3 regions of the Pantoea phyllosphaerae genome follow, and region 1 is predicted to be linked to each of the others. Evidence: predicted binding sites of a transcription regulator. Region 1 holds the regulator's gene; each other region holds the start of a gene.
What was found. Region 1 encodes PhoB, which activates phosphate uptake and scavenging genes when phosphate is short. Its sites were predicted from a motif close to CTGTCATAAAACTGNCNNAT; they were not measured.

Region 2: the regulator PhoB is predicted to act here: its motif matches at 843-862, upstream of pstS (phosphate ABC transporter substrate-binding protein PstS).
Region 3: the regulator PhoB is predicted to act here: its motif matches at 638-657, upstream of glpT (glycerol-3-phosphate transporter).

What each region holds. Positions count from the first base shown of each region.
Region 1 covers NZ_JBPFDE010000003.1:245,969-248,237, reverse strand. The annotation lists gene sbcD (exonuclease subunit SbcD) at 1-765, opposite strand, end outside; gene phoB (phosphate response regulator transcription factor PhoB) at 961-1,650, shown strand; gene phoR (phosphate regulon sensor histidine kinase PhoR) at 1,665-2,269, shown strand, end outside.
Region 2 covers NZ_JBPFDE010000013.1:93,761-96,029, reverse strand. The annotation lists gene ACR6A7_RS16725 (cytochrome c-type biogenesis protein) at 1-752, shown strand, start outside; gene pstS (phosphate ABC transporter substrate-binding protein PstS) at 969-2,012, shown strand; gene pstC (phosphate ABC transporter permease PstC) at 2,101-2,269, shown strand, end outside.
Region 3 covers NZ_JBPFDE010000016.1:26,529-28,797, forward strand. The annotation lists gene ACR6A7_RS18060 (carboxylate/amino acid/amine transporter) at 1-465, opposite strand, end outside; gene glpT (glycerol-3-phosphate transporter) at 782-2,125, shown strand; gene yigL (sugar/pyridoxal phosphate phosphatase YigL) at 2,159-2,269, opposite strand, start outside.

The sequences.
Region 1 (2,269 bases):
GACGCTTTTCTCGCTGCCGAGCTCGTCGAAGCTGAGCGGGATCGGCGAGCCGCTGTAGCGAATATGATCGCTGTTGGCGACGCGCTGGGCGCGATGGATATGGCCGAGCGCCACGTAGTCGACGTCGGGAAAAGCCGACGCGGGAAAGGCGTCGAGCGTGCCGATATAGATATCGCGCACCGAATCGCTTTTGCTGACGCCGACGGTGGTGAGATGGCCAGTGGCGATGACCGGCAGCGCCAGCGGATGCGCGCGCGCCGCGTCGACGCTGCGCTGGTAGTGCGCGGCGATCGCCTCCAGCAGGCTGAGCTGCTTTTCGCGCCCCGACTGGCCCGCGCGGCTGCGCATAATATCGCGCGGTCGCAGATAGGGAATGGCGCAGAGCAGCGCGCCTGGTTCGCCGGCGCGGTCGCGCAGCAGCAGCAGATTGTGATCCGCCTGCGGCGTGGTGATCACCTGGGTATTCAGGCAGGCGAGCAGGGCGCGCGATTCGTTGAGGGTGGCGACCGAATCGTGATTGCCCGCCAGCACCACCAGCTGGCAGCCGGTTGGCTGCAGCGCCACCACGAAACGGTTAAAGAGTTCGCGCGCGTAGCTTGGCGGCGTGCCGCTGTCGAAAAGGTCGCCCGCGACGATCAGCGCATCGACCTGATGCTCCTCAATGCGCGCCAGCAGCCAGTCGAGAAAGGCCTGGTGCTCGGCCGCCCGGCTCTTGTTATAGAAAAACTGACCGAGGTGCCAGTCCGCGGTATGAATGATGCGCATAAAACTCCCTGCGGTAACGGTTTGCCGGAGGATTATACCGGCTATGGCGCAAAAGCAAAAAAAGCGGCGCCAGCGGTTATAAAGCAGTGTTAACGCGCTGATTAAGCGGCTATGTTTTTCATAAAAGTGTCATAAATCTGACGCATAATGGCGCCGCATATAACGGTGACAGCAGTCACATCAGCAGGAGTTGCAATGGCTAAGCGCATTTTGGTTGTGGAAGATGAAGCCCCTATCCGTGAAATGTTGTGCTTTGTTCTGGAACAGAACGACTACCAGCCCATTGAGGCCGAGGATTATGACAGCGCGGTAGGGAAACTGATTGAGCCCTGGCCAGATTTAATTCTGCTGGACTGGATGTTGCCGGGCGGCAGCGGCATTCAGTTTATCAAGCACCTCAAGCGCGAGGCCCTGACGCGCGATATTCCGGTAATGATGCTGACGGCGCGCGGCGAAGAGGAAGATCGGGTGCGCGGTCTGGAAGTGGGCGCGGATGATTACATCACCAAGCCTTTTTCGCCGAAAGAGCTGATGGCGCGCATCAAGGCGGTGATGCGCCGCATTTCGCCGATGGCGGTGGAAGAGGTGATTGAGATGCAGGGTTTGAGCCTGGATCCCTCCTCGCACCGCGTGATGTCGGAATCGACGCCGCTTGAGATGGGCCCGACCGAATATAAGCTGCTGCACTTCTTTATGACGCATCCCGAGCGCGTTTACAGCCGCGAGCAGCTGCTGAACCACGTCTGGGGCACCAATGTTTATGTGGAAGATCGCACCGTTGACGTGCATATCCGCCGCTTACGTAAGGCGCTGGAAGTTTCCGGCCACGATCGCATGGTTCAAACCGTTCGCGGAACGGGGTATCGTTTCTCCGCCCGCTACTAAACGGAGTCTTTACCGTGCTGGAACGACTCTCCTGGAAGAGACTGCTCTCTGAGCTGGCGCTGGCCTGTCTGCCTGCGCTGATTGTCGGATTGATTTTTGGTTATCTCCCCTGGCTGCTGCTGATTAGCGTGCTGGGGATGCTGCTGTGGCACTTCTCTAATCTGATGCGGCTGTCGCACTGGCTGTGGGTCGATCGCACCATGACGCCGCCCACCGGAAAGGCGAGCTGGGAACCGCTGTTTTACGGTCTCTATCAGATGCAGCTGCGCAACCGGCGGCGGCGGCGCGAGCTGGGCAATCTGATCAAGCGCTTTCGCAGCGGCGCCGAGACGCTGCCCGACGCGGTGGTGCTGACCACGGAAGAGGGCGCTATTTTCTGGTGCAACGGCCTGGCGCAGCAGCACCTCGGCCTGCGCTGGCCGGAAGATAACGGCCAGAACATCCTTAACCTGCTGCGCTATCCGGAGTTCTCCCGCTATATTCGCCAGCGCGATTTCAACAAGCCGCTCACCCTCATTTTCAATAACCAGCGCCACATGGAGTTTCGCATCATGCCCTATAGCGAGGGGCAGTGGCTGATGGTGGCGCGCGACGTGACGCAGATGCACCAGCTGGAAGG
Region 2 (2,269 bases), on a different contig from region 1:
CGCTGATACGCAAAAAGGGCTGGGTTGGGCGAGTCGGTGCTGTCGTGCTGACCCTAACGGCAATTGTGGTCTGGAACGTACTGGATGCGCATTACCTTAAAAATCAGGCTAACCAGAATGTGGAACAGCAGCTGGATGCTGCCATAGCAACCATGCCAACCTGGCAAGTATTGAAAGAGCAGGAGCCCGAGAAGTTCGAGCAAATGCGTGCCCAGTCTGCGGCCATGATCAAAGCAGGTAAAAGCGAGCAGCAGGTTATTGACTATATTCAGCCGCAAATTCTGGCCATCCAGAAAAGTCGTCTGGCACTGGCACCGGATGATCGGGTTGTGGCGGTTATGCAGGTTAATGTTGCTCAGATTGAGGCCGTCCAGCGGGTCAGTGATGATGCCTGCTACCGGTTCCTTTTTCCTGACGTTAAGGGCGGGATTAACCCCACGAAAATCATTCCTGAAAGTATAACCAGACAGCGGATGAGTGCTGATGTCGCGATGATGCGTGCTGCCTGGGGCCCCAACCGACACAGCGTAACCCGCGAAGAGCAACAACAGGCGCAGCAGAGTGCGCGAAAAGTCATACAAATGATGGTGCCGAAATATGGCCAGGATCTGGAAATACTAGGCGATCCGCGCAAAGGGACAGGCAAAGAAAAGATCGCCTGCAATCTGTATAAGGATTTATGGCGCAACGTGCTGGCATTACCGCAAAGCGAATCCGCAGGGGTGATTCGTATGGCGATGGCAGCAGAATAGCGGTCAGTTTTCCGCACAAATGACGGGCACGGAGGAGAACGCGTGTTAAACTGCCCGTCATGCTTTTTCACTCCCTTTTCCCCCTGCGTTCTGTCATAAATCTGTCACATTTTCTACATTTCACTGTCATCAAACTGTCCTATTTTCCCTCCTGCAGCAATCACTGACTCCAATTACAACGGCCTCAAGCCTGAGATTAACTCCCCTGGAGGGAACATGACACTGATGCGTAGCACCGTAGCCCGAATCCTTACCGCCACTCTCGCCGTAAGCGCGGTTTCTGCCTTTGCAGCCACCGATCTGACGGGCGCGGGCGGGACTTTCCCGGCGCCGGTTTATGCCAAGTGGGCAGCAGAATATCAGCAAGCCACCGGTAGCAAAATCAACTACCAGGGCATTGGTTCATCCGGCGGCGTGAAGCAGATCATCGCAAAAACCGTGGATTTTGGCGCATCAGATGCGCCGATGAAAGATGAAGACCTGCAGAAAAACGGCCTGTTTCAGTTCCCGACCGTCATTGGCGGCGTCGTACTGGCCGTCAATATCCCGGGTGTGAAGTCAGGCGAACTGACCCTCGACGGCAAAACCGTTGGCGACATCTATCTGGGCAAAATTAAAAAGTGGAACGACGCGGCCATCACCAGGCTGAACCCTGGCGTGAAACTGCCCGATACCAACATCAACGTGGTGCGCCGCGCAGATGGTTCTGGCACCTCATTCGTCTTCACCAGCTACCTGGCGAAGGTCAACGAAGAGTGGAACAGCAAAATCGGTAAAGGCAACACCGTTAACTGGCCAGCTGGCCTGGGTGGCAAAGGCAACGACGGCGTCGCGGCGTTCGTACAGCGTCTGCCGGGTTCAATCGGCTATGTCGAATACGCCTATGCCAGGCAGAACAACCTGACCTACACCAAACTGGTCGATGCGGACGGCAAGCCGGTCGCACCCAGCGAAACCAGCTTCTCTAACGCGGCGAAAGGCGCAGACTGGAGCAAATCCTTTGCTCAGGACCTGACCTTCCAGAAAGGCAACGACGCCTGGCCGATCACCTCAACCACCTTCATTCTGATCTACAAAGATCAGGCTAACGCCGAGAAGGGCAGTGAAGTGCTGAAGTTCTTCGACTGGGCGTACAAAAATGGCGACAAAACCGCAACCAGCCTGGATTACGCCACCCTGCCGGACAGCGTAACTCAGCAGATCCGCGACGCCTGGAAAGCCAATATCAAAGACAGTTCTGGCAAAGCGCTTTACCAGTAAGCGAACAACTCCGGTCGGACGCGCGTCCGGCCAGATCGAGAAGGGCGGCCCTGCGCCGCCCTGACAACCTCTGAAGAATGAGACTTCTATGGCTGCAACGAAGCCGGCATTCAAAGCCCCCGGTAAGCAAGGTGACATGATTTTCGGCGCGCTGGTTAAACTGGCTGCGCTGATTGTCCTGTTGCTGTTGGGCGGCATTATCGTCTCCCTGATTTTCTCCTCCTGGCCAAGCATCCAGAAATTTGGCTTTTCCTTTC
Region 3 (2,269 bases), on a different contig from region 1:
CATGCCTATGGCAAAACAGATATTTGCCAGCTGCACCAGCAGCAGGCCGAACCAGAAATGATCGCTAACCTTGTCGTAGCGAATAATGGCCGCGCCCGCGACTGCCAGCAGCGCGCTGAAGGCGTAGCCGATACGCAGCGGACGCTTGCTGATCAGATCATAAATCAGGGTAACGTAGAGCGGCGTCATGACGGTAAACAGCAGGAACTCGGAAACGCTAAGGTAGAGATAGGCCTCGAAGCTAATCAGGTACATGATGCCGAGCTGCAGCATCCCCACCAGCATATAGAGCAGCAGCGTCGACGGGCGATAGCCACGCCAGCGCAGAAAAGGCAAAAACACCAGCGCCGCCAGCGCCAGACGCATCAATACCGAGAACCAGGAATCCACCTGCCCCGCCAGATATTCTCCAATCAGGCTGAAGGAAAACGCCCAAAGAATAGTGGTAACGATCAGTAACAGCACAGCTTCGATCCTGCAAAAAGAGAGAGGCCGCTAGTGTAATCAATGTACTTTTCCTGCGCGGCCCTTTCTGGTTGACAAGCGAGCATAAAAACACCGATTGACGCATTTCGCCGCTGCGCAATTTCCGATCTATGCGCGATTATCTCTATTTTGTGAATTTCACCCTACGTGACTGTCATAAAAGTGTAACAAATGTGTCAACTATCACAGCCAGCATGCGCGAAAAGCACCATGATAAACGCGAAAAGGAACATGGCGGCGACCTCTGGGATGCGTCGTCCCTTTCCATAATGACAACGTGCCTTGGAGGGCAATTATGCTGAGCATCTTTAAACCCGCGCCGCATCGGCCACAGGTGGCGGAAGATCAGGTTGATCCTTTATACCGCCGCCTGCGCTGGCAGATCTTCTTCGGGATCTTTTTCGGCTACGCCGCCTACTATCTGGTACGCAAAAACTTCGCGCTGGCGATGCCCTATCTGGTCGAGCAGGGCTTTTCGCGCGGCGACCTCGGTTTTGCGCTTTCCGGTATCTCGATTGCGTACGGCTTCTCAAAATTTATTATGGGTTCGGTTTCGGACCGCTCGAATCCGCGCGTGTTTCTGCCTGCCGGACTGATCCTCGCCGCCGCGGTGATGCTGTTTATGGGCTTCGTCCCCTGGGCGACCTCCAGCATTATGGTGATGTTCGCGCTGCTGTTTGCCTGCGGCTGGTTCCAGGGCATGGGCTGGCCGCCCTGCGGGCGCACCATGGTGCACTGGTGGTCGCAGAAAGAGCGCGGCGGCATCGTTTCGGTATGGAACTGCGCGCATAACGTCGGCGGCGGCCTGCCGCCGCTGCTCTTCCTGCTCGGCATGGCCTGGTTCAACGACTGGAAAGCGGCGCTCTATATGCCCGCTTTCGCCGCCATCGCCGTGGCGCTGATCGCCTTCGCGCTGATGCGCGATACGCCGCAGTCCTGCGGATTGCCGCCCATCGAGGCGTACAAAAATGATTATCCGCCAGACTACAGCGCCACGCATGAAGAGGAGCTGACGGCGAAACAGATCTTCACCCAGTATGTGCTGCCCAACAAGCTGCTGTGGTATATCGCGCTGGCGAACGTCTTCGTCTACCTGCTGCGCTACGGCATTCTCGACTGGTCGCCCACCTACCTGAAAGAGGTGAAGCACTTTACGCTGGATAAATCCTCCTGGGCCTACTTCCTGTACGAATATGCTGGCATCCCCGGCACGCTGCTGTGCGGCTGGATGTCGGACAAGGTGTTCAAGGGGAATCGCGGCGCGACCGGCGTCTTCTTTATGACGCTGGTAACCATCGCTACGGTAATCTACTGGTTTAATCCGGCCGGCAATCCCGGCGTGGATATGGCCTGTATGATTATCATCGGCTTTCTGATTTATGGTCCGGTGATGCTGATCGGCCTGCACGCGCTGGAGCTGGCGCCGAAAAAAGCGGCGGGCACCGCCGCAGGCTTTACCGGCCTGTTCGGCTATCTTGGTGGCTCGGTCGCGGCCAGCGCCATCGTCGGCTATACCGTCGATTTCTTCGGCTGGAACGGCGGTTTCCTGGTAATGGTGGTGGGTTGCGTGCTGGCGGTGATCCTGCTGCTGTTGACCATGATTAACGAACGCAAGCACAAGCAGCAGCTGGCGTCATAAAGAAAGAGGCCGGCATCGCGCCGGCCTCTTGCGTCAGGATAAAAACAGCGTGCGCAGCGTATGCGGCACGGCATCATCCGCATTGCTGCCGATCACTTCCAGGTCCGGCAGCGTATCCTTCAACCGCTGGTGGGCGTTACGCAT